One region of the Exiguobacterium sp. SH5S13 genome, then DNA from elsewhere that is predicted to be linked to it. Evidence: predicted binding sites of a transcription regulator. Region 1 holds the regulator's gene; the other holds the start of a gene.
The links. The regulator Rex, encoded in region 1, represses fermentation and respiration genes when NADH is low (regulators of the CRP and FNR family bind a similar motif). The targets are predictions, from matches to a motif close to TTGTGAAATATTTCACAA.
Positions count from the first base shown of each region.

Region 1 (7,480 bases):
ACGTCGATACGAACGAGTACGTCTTCTTTATCACGGAAGACGGTATCAAGCTCGACTTCCACACGCGCGGCTTCCAACCGCTGCGCTACTTCTAAAAAAGGCTCACAGAAACGGATATTGTCCGTCTCTGTGAGCCTTTTTCATTTGTCTTCGATGAAGAACGTGACGACGAGAAAAGAACTGCAACTACGGTAGACTTTATAGAAAATGCGCCAAGTGAGTATCGATAGTCAGCCGGCCAATAATATGTGCGCATGGATGGGACGCAATTCATAATCCATCAAGCGGATATTTTTAGTCTACTCCATTGATTTCACCTACTTTCTGTTGTTCGTTTACATAGTCTATCTGACAGTCGGATGAACCGGGCTCGTCACTTTATGGTGATCTTTTTAATAGTGGACTCTGGATGAAATTATAATCACAAAAATGGGAAATGGTTACTTTTAGGGCCATAAGCCTAGTATATTTTTCATGACCTAAGAAAATTGTTGTACTATTGTCCTTTTTGTTTTGATAAAAAAGACATCTAGAAAATTGATTAGCAATCTTGAATACTATTAGAGTGGTGGGAAAGACATGGGCAGAATAGAGAAAACAGATGATTGAACTGCCGATATTTGTCTTTTCCCAAAATATAAAGCTTATATAGTAGGGGGACACAACGTTGAGTAAAGGCTTTATAATGAAAGCATGTATGAGTAGTTTGGCTTTATTTACAATACTGGGGACAGCACATCCAGCTTACGCATCTACAGGGGGGAGCGAATCGAAATTGCGTCCAGACGCAGAAGTAGATTCGATTGAAGAGGATCGTTTAGTAAACGATACGGATCAGCTTAATGAAATTGAAGTATTTTTCACTAATCCATCAGTTACGATGACGAAAGAAAGTGATGAGTTTAGTATTATACATGAAGACTCAAATTTAGAATTCGATAAAACAGAAGAAGGGAAAGTGATTTTCAGAAACAAAGAAGAACAGTATTCTATTGAAAATGTGGCTTTAGTAGGAGGTGTCCAAATCCTCTACAACATTGAATCAACTGAGTCGCCAAAAGAATATGTCTTAGATTTAGACATTACTGAAGGTAGTCGAATTATTCACGAAGATGGAGAGTACAAAATTGTGAATGAAAAAGGTGAGGTAGAGGTCTTCATTGGCTCCCCTTGGGCGAAAGACAGTAATGGAAACGAAGTCGAAACATATTATGAGATTAAAGACCAACAGTTGATCCAACATATTGATTATGAAGGAACGGATTATCCTTTAGTCGCTGATCCATTGTTCTGCTCGGATACAATCGATAATACAGCGTCGAAGTATACGGACTCTAATACTTTTTCTGTATATCCACGGACATGTGCACGAACGTATATTACAGCTAGCTATACTTTGGGTGGCGCATTATTAGGCGTTTTTGGGTCAACTGCCATCGGAAAACAGATGTGGTCTGAAGTTGTAGCAGACGCTTCGTATCAAGCGACAAGTACGGCAAACCGCCCGAAGCTCAAAGATCAATTTATCTGTCATGCAGTTAACCCGACTACGATTTGGAAATCATCTTGGAATCTAGATACGAATCGACCGGATGTTTCATTGTTGGATACGTATAAAGCACTTTGTAATCCAGACTATTAAAGGCGAGGTAAACTATGAACATTCAATACTTTGAACCAGATTCGTTATTTTTCATTGTAATCGCGTTGCTAATCCTCTATCCAATCCTTCTTTTAGTAGGGGTGACTACGAGTAAAACAAATCTTATTGGAAAGATTATTTACGGTATTTCAGCATTCTTTTATGCTTACGTGATTTGGTATAGCTACAGCCTAGGCATTTACTTAGACGAGATGTCTGATCCGGCACAAGATGAAGTCATCTTTGGTAGTATAGGATATTTCCATTTAATTTTGTTGGCATTCCCCTACATCTTTTTAACGATGGGTTTTACGTTCAAACAGCATACTCGATCATAATAAAAGAGCGCCTTCCGCTATACGCGGATTGGCGCTCTTTCGTCAGTTTTTCGGTTGTCGATAATTATTTCGATACCACATATTCACCCGGCTCACGACGTAGACGATAAACGCGAGCACCCACATAAACAGCGTCTCTTGATAAAAGTGGCCCCAGACCGAGCCAGGCGCATAAAAGCTATGCACCGTGACATCAACTGGCCAAATGACGAGCCGGATGAAGAGGGTGCTCATGAGCAAACCGCTGAGCAGGCTGATGATGATACCGGACCATGTTTGGATGATAAACCCGACGACAATCGGCAGGAAGTAAAATAAAATGATTGGGACGTTCGTCGCCTCGCCGCGGATGAGTTCCGAGATATACTCGGTCCCGCTCGGCACGATATAGACGAACCCGGTCAGGAACGCATGCATCCAATCGATCCGCATGGCACGGGAACGCATCATGAATGGAGTTCCTCCCATTCTGAGAACAGTGCCGTGATCGACTCTTTCGTCGCGTCGGACTCGGTCGACAGCTCTTGGGCGCGGGCGAAGTCGTTGAACACGTCCGGTTCGCATAACAGCTGCTCGATCTCTTCAAGCCGCGCTTCGTGGCGCTCGATCGTCAGTTCGATCTCTTCGACCCGCTGTTTCAGCCGGCGTTCTTCGCGTTGCTGTTCTTTGTCGGCGCGCTGCTTCTTGACGACGACTTGTTTCGTCTCCTCGCGGGCGAGCCGGGCGAGGTCCTCGAGCTCTTCTTTCTTCTCGACGTAATACGAGTAGTCGCCGAGGTACTCGTCGATGCCGTTCGGCGTGATCTCTAAGACACGCGTCGCGAGCCGGTCGATGAAGTAACGGTCGTGGGAGACGAACAGGATCGTCCCGGGATAGTCGACGAGCGCGTTCTCGAGGATCATCTTCGAGTCGAGGTCCAAATGGTTCGTCGGCTCATCTAAGACGAGCAAGTTCGGTTGCTCGAGCTTGAGCTTGGCGAGCGTCAGCCGGGCCCGTTCGCCGCCGGATAGTTCTTGGACGCGTTTCATGACGTCGTCCCCGCTGAACAAGAACTGGCCGAGCAGACTGCGGACTTCTTGCTCGCGCATGAGCGGCCAGTCGTTCCAAATCTCATCGATGACGCGGTTGGCGTCCGACAAGTTCTGTTGTTCCTGGTCGTAGTAGCCGATCTCGACGCCGGTACCGTAGCGGATGTCACCGGTCAGTGCGGGTTGTTGTTTCGTCAACACTTTGAGGAGCGTCGATTTGCCGACTCCGTTCGGGCCGACGAGGGCGACCGACTCGCCGCGCTGCAGTTGGAAACGTAAGTGTTGTGCGATCGGTTCCTCGTAGCCGATGGCGAGGTCGCTGCCGCTCAACACATCGTTCCCGCTTTGACGTTTGATTGAGAACGACAACACCGCGCTCCGCTCGTCACCGTCCGGCACGTCCATGCGGTCGATCTTCTCGAGCCGCTTGCGGACGCTTTGGGCGCGTTTCGTCGTCGTCGCCCGGGCGATGTTCCGTTGGATGAAGTCTTGCATTTTGGCGATCTCTTCTTGTTGTGACTCGAACTGCTTCTTCTCTTGCTCGTACAGCGCGGCCTTCTGCTCGAGGAACTTCGTATAGTTCCCGACGAAGCGGCGGCTGCGGTTGCGTGACAGCTCGTAGACGACCGAGACGACGCGGTCGAGGAAGTAACGGTCATGGGAGACGATGAGGACGGCACCTTTATAGCCGCTCAAGTACTTCTCGAGCCAGCTGAGCGTCTCGATGTCTAAATGGTTCGTCGGCTCATCCAAGATGAGCAGGTCCGGGCTTTGCAGGAGCATCTTCGCTAAGGCAAGACGTGTCCGCTGTCCGCCTGAGAGCGTGTCGATCCGACGTTCGAAGTCGTCCGGGTAAAACCGCATCCCGTGCAAGATCGAGCGGATCGTCGCTTCATACTGATAGCCGCCGCGGTCTTTGAACGTGTGCTGCTCCTCGTCATACGCCGCGAGCAGACGCTCGTAGGCGGCCGGGTCGTTCAAGATCCGCTCCGAGCCCATGTCTTGCTCCATCTGGCGGAGCGTCTTCTCTTGTTCGATCAAATCGGTGAAGACGGTGAGCATCTCGTTCCACGTCGTCTCGTTCGATTCTAACCCCGAGTCTTGGGCGAGATAGCCGATCGTCACGTCTTTTGGCTTCATGATGTCGCCCGAGTCATAGTTGTACTCGCCGGCGATGACTTTTAACAGCGTCGACTTGCCGGCGCCGTTGCGGCCTACGAGGGCGACGCGTTCGCCTTCTTGGATTTCTAGTTTGACATTCTCTAAAATCGGCTCGACGCCGAACGATTTGGATAAGTTGTTGACTTGCAGTAGGATCAAGTGAAAAAACCCCTTTCTCTCTGTTTAGTATACTTTATTTCTTCCCCTTTTCAGGTATATTCATTGAGTGCTTATGTGAATTCGTTTACAATCAAGGTGTATGAAATCAGATTCGTTTGAAACGCGTCGTAAAAAGGAGGCTCTTTCCGTTGAGTCAAAACGAACCAAAGATTCCGCAAGCGACAGCCAAACGGTTGCCACTATACTATCGGTTTATCCAAAGCCTACATTCGTCAGGGAAACAGCGTGTGTCTTCTGCTGAACTGAGCGAGGCGGTTAAGGTCGATTCGGCAACGATTCGCCGTGACTTCTCATACTTCGGTGCGCTCGGTAAAAAGGGATATGGCTATAACGTACAGTATCTGTTAGACTTTTTCCGTAAGACGCTGAATCAAGACGAGATCACGAACGTCGCCTTGGTCGGGGTCGGTCATCTCGGGACAGCGTTCGTCAACTATAACTTCCTTAAAAACAATAACACACATATCGTCGTCGGGTTCGACGCAGACGAGACAAAAGTCGGCACGACGATGTCAGGTGTCCCGATTCATCACGTCGATGAGATGGAACAAATCATGAAGCAAAACAAAATCGATGTCGCCATCCTCACGGTCCCGTCCGCTTACGCGCAGCCGGTTGCCGATGACTTGGTCCGCTATGGCGTTCGAGGGATCTTGAACTTCACGCCGGCGCGATTGACTGTACCGGACACGGTCCGCGTCCATCATATCGACTTGTCGATCGAACTCCAGTCGCTCATTTACTTTATGCAACACTATCCATCCGCTGAGGGGGTCCATCAATAATGGAATTTCTACAATCATCACTCGTCGTCGGTATCCCAGGTGGCGTCAGTATTTTCGTCATCGCCATCATCGCGCTCATCCTCTTCGGGCCGAAGAAATTGCCAGAGTTCGGCCGGGCAGCGGGGCAGACGCTCCGTGAGTTCAAAAATGCCACGAACGGTATGATGAAAGAGCACGACGAGACCGACAAGAAAGAAATTGAGAAGAAAGAGCAGTAAGCCATGAGCCATCAACCTGATCAAGAACGGGCACTGTCCGATCACTTGACAGAGCTGCGGAGACGACTGATGCTGTCGGCATTTGTCGTCTTTGCCTTCTTTCTGATCGCTTTGCCGAGTGTCAAATACGTGCTCGCCTATCTGCAGGCGGACCTCGTCGAACGAGGGCTCGAGCTGAACGCCTTTGGGGTCGCGGACCCGCTCATGATTTACTTGAACTTGGCGCTCGTCATCGGGCTCGTCGCGTCTGGTCCATTTCTACTGTATCAACTGTGGGCGTTCGTCGCACCTGGTCTGCATCCGAATGAACGAAAATGGACGCTCGCCTATATCCCGGTCATCTTTATCTTGTTCCTCATCGGTCTCGCATTCGCCTACTATTGGTTGTTCCCGCTCGTCCTCGATATCTCGACGGACCTCGGGCAAGACCTCGGTCTGACGCAAATCATCGGGGCGACGAACTATTTCACGTTCCTGTTGCAACTGACAATCCCGTTCGGACTGTTGTTCCAGTTGCCGGTCGTGACGATGTTCTTGACGCGCATCGGTGTCGTGACGCCGTACTTCCTCTCAAAAATTCGGAAGTACGCCTACTTCGCCTTGTTCGTCATCGCGGCATTCATCACGCCGCCGGATTTGACGTCGCACCTCATGGTGTCGCTGCCGCTCTTCTTCCTATATGAGATCAGCTTATCGATCTCACGCATGACGTACCGCGGTGTGCTCCGACGTGAGAAAGAGGCGATGGTGAAAGAACAGATGGATTTGATGAAGCAAATGAATGAGAAGTGAACACTACGTCATGAGACGTGGTGTTTTTTTAATGCGAGTGCGCTAAACTGGAAGTATCTTGAAAAGGGGCTTGGCCATCGTGTTGATCGGACTGTTTCTCCTTGTCGGTTGGCACGTATCACGGTTGGCATAACGGTGCTTTTTGGTCGCAAACTGTCGTACTGAAACTACATGTTCAAAGTGATATTGGTCGTAAACGCTTTTTCTGCAACAAGGAAGTACATGCTAAGATAAAACCAATCAAACACATGTCAGGGGGAGAAACGATGACTTGGGAGTACTACGGGGATGAGCTCATCATCATCGGTGTGTTGACGACAATTCTGTTGATTGCCGTGCTGAACTTTTGGAAGTCGCCATTCAAGCGGAGACTTGCCTTCTCGTTGACGCTGCTCGTCGTGGGATACGTGTCGTGTATCATCGGACTCGTCTTCGTCCGCGGGTGGGACGCCCTGGGCTGGATCTTGTACGGCTTTATATTGTATGTGATCGGGTTCGTCACATATATCGGTGTCGTCATCTACCACTGGATGAAAGCGAGACGCACGTCCAATTCATGATCAAAACCGTTCCTGCCGAGGAACGGTTTTTTGTCGTCACAACCGGCGTTCAAACTTTAGACATAATTACGTGAAAAACTGAGCAAAGGGATTGTCAAACCTTCTTGTGAAATAGTACACTAAGTTCAGAAAGCGAATGTGATATTTGTCACAAACACTAACTTGCCTACAACTCAAAGGAGAGACTACCATATGAAAATCGCAGTCATCGGATGTACACACGCAGGAACAGCAGCAGTCAAAGGCTTACTCGCCAAGCACGACAATCTCGACATCACCGTGTATGAGCGGAACGACAACGTCAGCTTCCTCTCGTGTGGGATCGCCCTCCACGTCGGTGGCGTCGTCAAACGCGCTGAAGAATTGTTCTACTCATCACCGACCGAGCTCGAAGAACTCGGCGCGACGATGCGCATGAAGCATGACGTGTTGAACATCGATGCGGAAGCGAAGACGGTCCACGCCAAAAACCTCGAGACGGGTGCAGACGTATATGACACGTTCGACCGTTTGATCGTGACGACAGGATCTTGGCCGATTGTCCCGACGCTACCTGGCATCGAGATGACTGGGATCGAACTTTGCAAAAACTATGGTCACGCTCAGCGCATCATCGAGCGGGCTAAGGGTGCGACAAATATCGCCGTCATCGGTGCCGGCTATATCGGCGTCGAGCTCGTCGAGGCGTTCGAAGTGTACGGCAAGCACGTCACGTTCATCGACAGTGCTGACCGCATCTTGAACAAGTACCTCGACAAGTCGTTCACGGACCAACT
Region 1 is NZ_SJUS01000038.1:1,343-8,822, reverse strand. Features, by position in the region: gene EVJ30_RS14425 (hypothetical protein) at 1-95, shown strand, start outside; gene EVJ30_RS14420 (DUF2599 domain-containing protein) at 668-1,642, shown strand; gene EVJ30_RS14415 (hypothetical protein) at 2,023-2,430, opposite strand; gene EVJ30_RS14410 (ABC-F family ATP-binding cassette domain-containing protein) at 2,427-4,328, opposite strand; gene EVJ30_RS14405 (redox-sensing transcriptional repressor Rex) at 4,478-5,134, shown strand; gene EVJ30_RS14400 (twin-arginine translocase TatA/TatE family subunit) at 5,134-5,352, shown strand; gene tatC (twin-arginine translocase subunit TatC) at 5,356-6,144, shown strand; gene EVJ30_RS14390 (hypothetical protein) at 6,411-6,704, shown strand; gene EVJ30_RS14385 (FAD-dependent oxidoreductase) at 6,897-7,480, shown strand, end outside.

Region 2 (7,480 bases), on a different contig from region 1:
AGCGACAACGTCCCTTGTTTTAACACGTCTCGTAATTCCGATTCAGGCAAAAGCGTCTCACTCCCCCGCCAGACATGCTGCGCATAAAGAAAGCGGAATTCGTCCGCATGTCGCTTACATTGATAGTCGAAGCGCTCGAGCAATTGCTCGATGGCGATGTCAACGAATCCATCCAACGTCTTATAAAATGACTCGATATCGGATGACACGAGTGCCATCTTCACTAAATTCAACGTCGAGAACGATAAATTACCTCTTCCGATCGACGTCTCTGCCCCATGACGGTTTCCCATCACCCGCGTCCGGCAGCCCATGTAGGCAACTTCCGAAGCATGTGTCCCGTCATAGTACTGAAGGTTGAACGGCGCATCGACGAACGAGAAGTTCGGGAACAACCGCTTACCCGTCACGCGGCATGCGTGGCGGAACAAATCGACGTTCGGGTCCCCGTCATTGAAATTGACGCCTTCCTTTACTTTGAAGATTTGAATCGGGAAAATCGGCGTCTCCCCGTTGCCTAACCCTCGCTCTGTCGCTTTTAACAACTCGCGGATAAACACTCGTCCCCACCGACTCGTGTCGGTGCCGTAGTTGATCGACACGAACGGAACTTGACCACCGCCGCGCGAGTGCATCGAGTTGGCGTTATGGATGAACGCCTCGCACGCCTGGTACGTCGCCGAGACGGTTTCCTCTTCAGCGATCTGCTGTTTTTGCTCCAACGTCAGCTCAATCGGTAATCCGTTCAACCGCTCGAGTTGACGTTCATACGTCTTCTCGACGTAAGGAGCGAGATCGACGTCAAACATCGGGAACGCCTGTCCCCCGTGCTGCATGTTCTGATTCGCTTGAAGAATGATCGAGGCGAGCGCCAGCGCCGAACGAATGTCCTGCGGGGGACGAATCGTCCCGTGTCCGGTGTGGAACCCGTTCGCGAGTAACTCTCCGAGCGGGATTTGACAACACGTCGTCGATCCGGTCACATAGTAATCGGCATCATGCACATACAAGTAGTTATCACGGATCGCTAGACGTGACCGTTCCGACAATAGGTACGTGGTCGATAATTGTTTTGACACTTCTGAAGATAAGCGCGCTAGTTTGCCGAGTGGCGACTTCCCGTCGACGTTGGCGTTCTCTTGGATCAAATCTTGATCTGGTAGCACACAGACATCATTATAAAGCTGGAGCATGTTCACTCCGCATCACCTCGCTATATATTGATTATTTAACGGCTGATAACCGATAAAAATTCTATATATAGATTATGTCACGTTTTATCGATTTGAGGCACGTCGATATTGTGACAGTTGCAACCTATCCCGAACGCAAAAAAACAGCCGAATCCCTGATGCGGGCTCGACTGCTCGTTTCGTGATGTATGTCATACTTCTTTGGCTGGCTTGACGATTTTTAATTCGACTTCTTCTTGCTCTGACTCTTGTGCTTCACGCAATCCTTTCGCGTTCAACCATGTATAGATTGCTCCCATGAATAACGCGCCTCCGATAATGTTTCCGAACGTAGCCGGAATCAAGTTGTGGATGGCTCCAGCAAAGCTGATTGCTTCTGGATGCGGGACAACGAGTGTGAGTGCGAACAAAACGAAGTTGGCGATGACGTGATCAAACCCTGAAGCGAAGAAGACGGCCACTAGGAAGATCATCGAGAAGATTTGGGCAAATTCATTTTTCATCTGTTTCGGCAAGAAGATGGCGAGACAGACCATCCAGTTACAGAAGATGGCTCTAAAAAAGATTTCGACTGTCGTATGGTGCATCTTGCTCTCGACGATGGAAAATAACCAGTTGTTCATGCCGAGCTCTTGAATGACCCCGGTCGGCGCGAGCAACAAGGCGAAAAGAATGCCGCCGAGCGCGTTCCCGATGAAGCAAAGCAACCAGACGAGCATCGTATCACTTAGCGTCGTATAGCCACGCATCGTTGAAGTCGTAAAATACATCGTATTCCCGGTAAATAGTTCAGCGCCTCCGTAGATGATCATGACGAGCGCGATCCCGAACGAGAATCCCCCGATGAGCGTCGTAAATGGTGAATCTACAAGATACATGCCATTGACGACTTTTAATGTGAAGATTGATGCGAACCCGATAAAAATCCCCGCGAGCATTGCCCGTAAAAAATATTCCATCGGCCGATAGTGAATCATCGCTGAGGAAGCTTGTGCTTTCTTCCGTAATGATTCGAGTGCATGGATTTCCATTGATGCCATGTCACAAACCCTTCTTTCTGTTTAAATGAACCATATAATAAGAACAAACATGTGAAATCATTAACAATATAAGCCCGGAGCGACATTTTTGCAACTGCCCATTCGAACTGTTGACATACTTTTCACATCGTAATCGGTTACATTTGTCGGATTTGTGACTAAAAAAAGCGACCCTTCGTAAAGGGCCGCATGAAACCAATTATTCTTTCTCAGAAGACTCTGTCGTCTCATCAGTCGATGCTTTAGTCGATTTTTCTGGAGCTGAAGCTTCTTCACCTTCAGTTTCCTCTTCTTCGACTGCTACCGGCTCGTTCACTGATGCGATTTGAAGATCGCCTTCAGATAAGATTTCGTAATCTTTATTCTTCGGAATATCAGCAACTGTGAGTGAGTCACCGATCCCTAGCTCGCTGACGTCGAGCTCGATCCGCTCTGGGATGTTAGCAGGTGTTGCCGAAACAGTGACTTTATAGAGTGCTTGCGACAAGAAGCCGCCTTCTTTGACACCTTTCGCGTCGCCGACGAGTGTGACGTCTGCTTCAACTTCAGTTGCCTCATCCATTTTGACTGCCATGAACTCGACGTGCTTGTATGTGTTCGTGAACGGGTCAACTTCCGTCCCGTGAACGAGTGTGTTTACTTTCTTGCCGTCGATGTTGAGTTCGATCAAGGCGTTGTCACCGTGTTCCCGGAGAATCTTGCGCAATGCCATTTCTTCAAACGCGACTGGTGTGCTTTCGACTTTGTAGCCGTAAACGACACCAAGTACTTTTCCTTCTTTACGTAAGTTTGTTCGAACCGAACGTGGTCGTAATTCTCGTGTCGTTACTTTAAGCGTGTCTGTCATAATCATTTCCCCCTACTGGTTTATGAATCATGTCTACATCTTGAGGGTGAGGCAGTGTGAACTCCACCTCTCAACCTCGATGCGTTTGACGACATGTGTATATTGTTCCCATAGCTAAGCATCCATAAACGTTACAGTCGGTTAAATTAAGATTACAATGTTTGTCACATGACACGTTTGAACAACTTCTCGAGTTCATACGTACTCCACTTCACTAAAATCGGACGTCCGTGTGGACACGTATACGGAGACGTCGTCTCGCCAAGGTCGCGGATCAACTGTCGCATCATCTCGAGGTTTAACGGATGGTTCGCTTTGATCGATCGTTTGCACGCCATCAGGATCGACGCCTGTTCGCGATATTTAGCGATATCGATTGATCGGTCCCGAATCGCCATCTCGATCAAATCACGGACTGTCCCTTCGAGATCGTGCTGCGGGTACCATGTCGGGATTTCCCGGACGAGAAACGTATTGCCTCCGAACGCCTCTAAATCGAGGCCCGCTTCTTTAAGAAGCGGGGCGACTTCTTCGATCGCAAGCGTCTCTTGTTGGGTGAACTCGAGCGTGAGCGGCAACAGCAACAATTGATACTCTTTTTCCGGCTGGCCGAGTTGGTCATAAAATAACTCGTACTTGATGCGTTCTTGGGCGGCGTGCTGGTCGATGATGTACATGCCATCGTCTGCGCCGCAGACGATGTAACTCGCATGGAGCTGGCCAATGACATCGAGCGCCGGTAGCCGCTGTCTCGTCTTTTCAACCCCCGGTTCTTCTGGCAGCACTGTTTCGACCGGTGTTTCTTGAACGAGTGGTGTCGGTGACCAGCGACTCGGTGACGTGACCGGCTCGCGTGGGATCGGATAGTTCCATGCGTTCGGCTCAACTGCTGTGTCTGAGCGTTCGACGGTGAGATCAAGCTTCGATTGCGCTGTCTGAACGGACGGCTGTCTTGGTTTGACCGACGGGATCAACCGTTGCTCCCGAAGTGTCAGCTGAACCGTCTCCCGGATCAGTTGGCAAAGTTCTTTCTCTTTTGACAGCCGCACTTCCCGCTTCGTCGGATGGACGTTGACATCAATCAGCATCGGGTCCATGTTCACTTCGAGCACGGCGATCGGGTAACGTCCGATCGGCAGGAGCGTATGATAGCCTTCGAGCACGCTTTGCGTGAGCGCGAAATTTTTGATGCTCCGCCCGTTCAAGATCAGGGTCACGTACTGTTTATTTGAACGCGTCACTTCGGGCCGCACGAGGTGAGCACTCAAGCTGTAGTCATTCGTCTTGCTCGACGCCGTCACGATTTGGGCGGCGACTTGCCGACCGTAGATCGCGAGCATGACTTGCTTGATGTCCCCGTTCCCGTTCGTTCGGAGTAGCTCCTTGTCTTCATGGAAAGCCGTCAATCGAACTTCTGGGTGTGACAAGGCGATCCGGTTCAACGTGTCGGTGATGCTCGCGAGCTCGGTCGCAGACGTTTTCAAGTATTTCAAACGGGCTGGCGTATTATAGAACAATTGACTGACCGTGATCTCTGTCCCGACGTTAGCAGCAGTCGGTGTTTGCTCGATCACGACGCCGCCATGTAGCGTCATCTCAAAGCCGGCCTCATCAGCCCGGCGCGACTTTAACGTGACGTGACTGACCGATGCGATCGAGGCGAGCGCCTCGCCCCGGAATCCGAGCGTCCGAATCCGGAACAAATCATGTTCGTCTCGTATCTTGCTCGTCGCATGTCTTAAAAAAGCACGGGCCGCGTCATCCTCGTAAAAGCCGTGGCCGTTATCCCGCACTTTGATGAGCCGGATCCCGGCCTCTTCTAGCTCGACTTCCACTTTCGTCGCGCCGGCATCAATCGCGTTTTCGACGAGTTCTTTCACGACCGATGCCGGTCGTTCGACAACTTCCCCGGCCGCAATCCGGTTGGCTAACTGTTCTGGCAACTCTTGAATGATTCCCATCGACTCACCCTTTCTTCGCAGACTGTTGGAGCGCATAGAGCGCCTGCATCGCCTCGATCGGGTTCATCGCTAAAAGATCGAGCTCGAGCAATTGTTGTTTTAACTCATCTTTCGTCTCGAACAAAGAGAGCTGAGCGGTTTCATCGCTCGACTTCTTCGTTGTCGGGGCAGCGATCGGCTCTTTCTCTTGTTCGAGCTCTGTTAAGATCGTCCGGGCTCGTTCGATGAGCGATTGCGGCAAGTCGGCCAGTTCCGCGACGTGGATGCCGTAAGACTTGTCGGCCTTGCCTGGATGAACTTCATGCAAGAAGACGACGCGTCCGTCGCGTTCGATGGCGCGGACGTGGACGTTCTCGAGCGTCGGGATCGTCGTTTCGAGGACGGTCAGCTCATGATAATGCGTCGAGAACAGTGTCTTCGCGCCGATTGAGGCGGCGATATATTCGACGATTGCTTGCGCAAGCGCCATCCCATCATACGTCGACGTCCCGCGCCCGATTTCATCTAGCAAGATCAGGCTGTTCGCCGTCGCCTCGGTCACGGCCTGGCGCGTCTCGGTCATTTCGACCATAAACGTGGACTGACCGCTCACGAGGTCGTCCGCTGCCCCGATGCGAGTGAAGATGCGGTCAAACAGCGGCAGTTCGGCCGCCTCGGCCGGGACGAACGATCCGATTTGGTGCATGATCGCGATCAACGCGAACTGGCGCATGTACGTCGATTTACCGGACATGTTCGGTCCGGTGATCAACAGCATCTGACGCGAGTCGTCAAGCGTCAAGTCGTTGGCGACATAGTCACCGCGTGGCAGAACCGTCTCGATGACCGGGTGCCGGCCGCGATCGATTTGAACGTTTGCGGACGCTGTCGGACGCACGTAGTCCCGCTTTTCGGCGACGATCGCCAAAGCGAGCAGGACGTCAAGTTCACTGAGCGACCGTGCGAGCTGTTGCAACCGTTTCGTCTCAAGTTTGACTCGGTCGCGCAGTGTGACGAACAAGTCATACTCGAGCGTGCAGCTCTTCTCTTCCGCACCGAGGATGAGCGCTTCTTTCTCTTTCAGCTCGGGCGTGACGTAGCGTTCGGCGTTCGCGAGCGTCTGTTTCCGCTCGTACCGACCTTCTTCGAGTAAACGGGCGTTCGCTTTCGTCACTTCGAGATAATACCCGAAGACACGGTTGTAGCCGATCTTTAATGACTTGATTCCGGTCGCGATCCGCTCTTGTTGCTCCAGGTTCGCGATCCACGACTTCCCGTTCGCTTTCGCTTCAAGTAACTGATCGAGCTCTTCTGAATAGCCTTTACGAATCATTCCGCCTTCTTTCGTCGAGATCGGTGGAGATTCGACGAGCGCCGCTTCAAGGAGCGCCGCCAAGTCTTCGAACGTGTCCAAGTCCTCATGGATATGATGCAACCGGCTTGATGCGACCGCTTCGAGCATCACGCTCAAAGCCGGGATGCGTGCTAGTGTGTCGCGCAATTGTACGAGATCGCGCGCGTTCGCCGTCCCGTAGCCGACTTTCGCGACGAGCCGCTCAATATCATAGACGTGTTTCAATTCGTCCCGGAGTTGGTCGCGCAGCATGAAATCGTCAAGTAAGTTCTCGACCGCGTCTTGACGCTCATGAATCGCTTGCTCTGTATAGAGCGGTTGTTCGAGCCAACGCTTTAAAAGACGTCCACCCATGGCGGTCGTCGTCTCGTCGAGCAGTGATAAGAGTGAGCCTTTCCGTTCTCCGGACCGGGCCGAGCGGAACAGTTCTAAATTGCGTGCCGTATTCGGGTCGAGCTGCATGTGGGCTTCGACCTCATAGGCGATCGCCGGCTGCAAGTGGTCGAGCGCCCGCTTTTGCGTCCGTGTCAAATAGGCGTACAGCAAATCAAACGCGCTCACTTGGGCGTCGTCTTTCGCCGATGCGGACAGTTCGCTCGACCGGCGTTCGACTTGAATCGACAGCGGGATCCCGAGCGGCTGCAACATGTCCGCGAGCTGATCGTCATCGACTAATATCTCACTCGGGATCAATCCTTCGACTTCACGGAGGACCGCTTCTTTCGTCGGCAACGTCGTCAGCCAAGATTCACCTGTCGTCACGTCACCACGGGCGACCCCGTAGGTTTCACCAACTTTGGCGACGGCGACCAAATAACGGTTGTCTTTGTCTCCGAGCGCGGCCATGTAAGTACCTGGCGTAATGACTTGGATGACTTCCCGCTTCACAAGGCCTTTTGTCGCTTTCGGATCTTCCATCTGCTCACAGATTGCGACGTTGAATCCTTTTTCGATCAACTGCTCGATGTAGACGGCTGCCGAGTGATGCGGGACTCCACACATCGGGATCGGATGCTCGGCGTTTTTGCCGTTTTTCGCGGTGAGCGTCAATTCGAGTTCTTTCGCCACGATTTGGGCGTCTTCAAAAAAGAGCTCGTAAAAGTCAC
Region 2 is NZ_SJUS01000004.1:42,907-50,386, reverse strand. Features, by position in the region: gene EVJ30_RS03790 (anaerobic ribonucleoside triphosphate reductase) at 1-1,193, opposite strand, end outside; gene EVJ30_RS03785 (formate/nitrite transporter family protein) at 1,385-2,224, opposite strand; gene EVJ30_RS03780 (50S ribosomal protein L25/general stress protein Ctc) at 2,433-3,080, opposite strand; gene mutL (DNA mismatch repair endonuclease MutL) at 3,245-5,041, opposite strand; gene mutS (DNA mismatch repair protein MutS) at 5,046-7,480, opposite strand, start outside.
Region 2: the regulator Rex is predicted to act here: its motif matches at 2,283-2,300, upstream of EVJ30_RS03785 (formate/nitrite transporter family protein).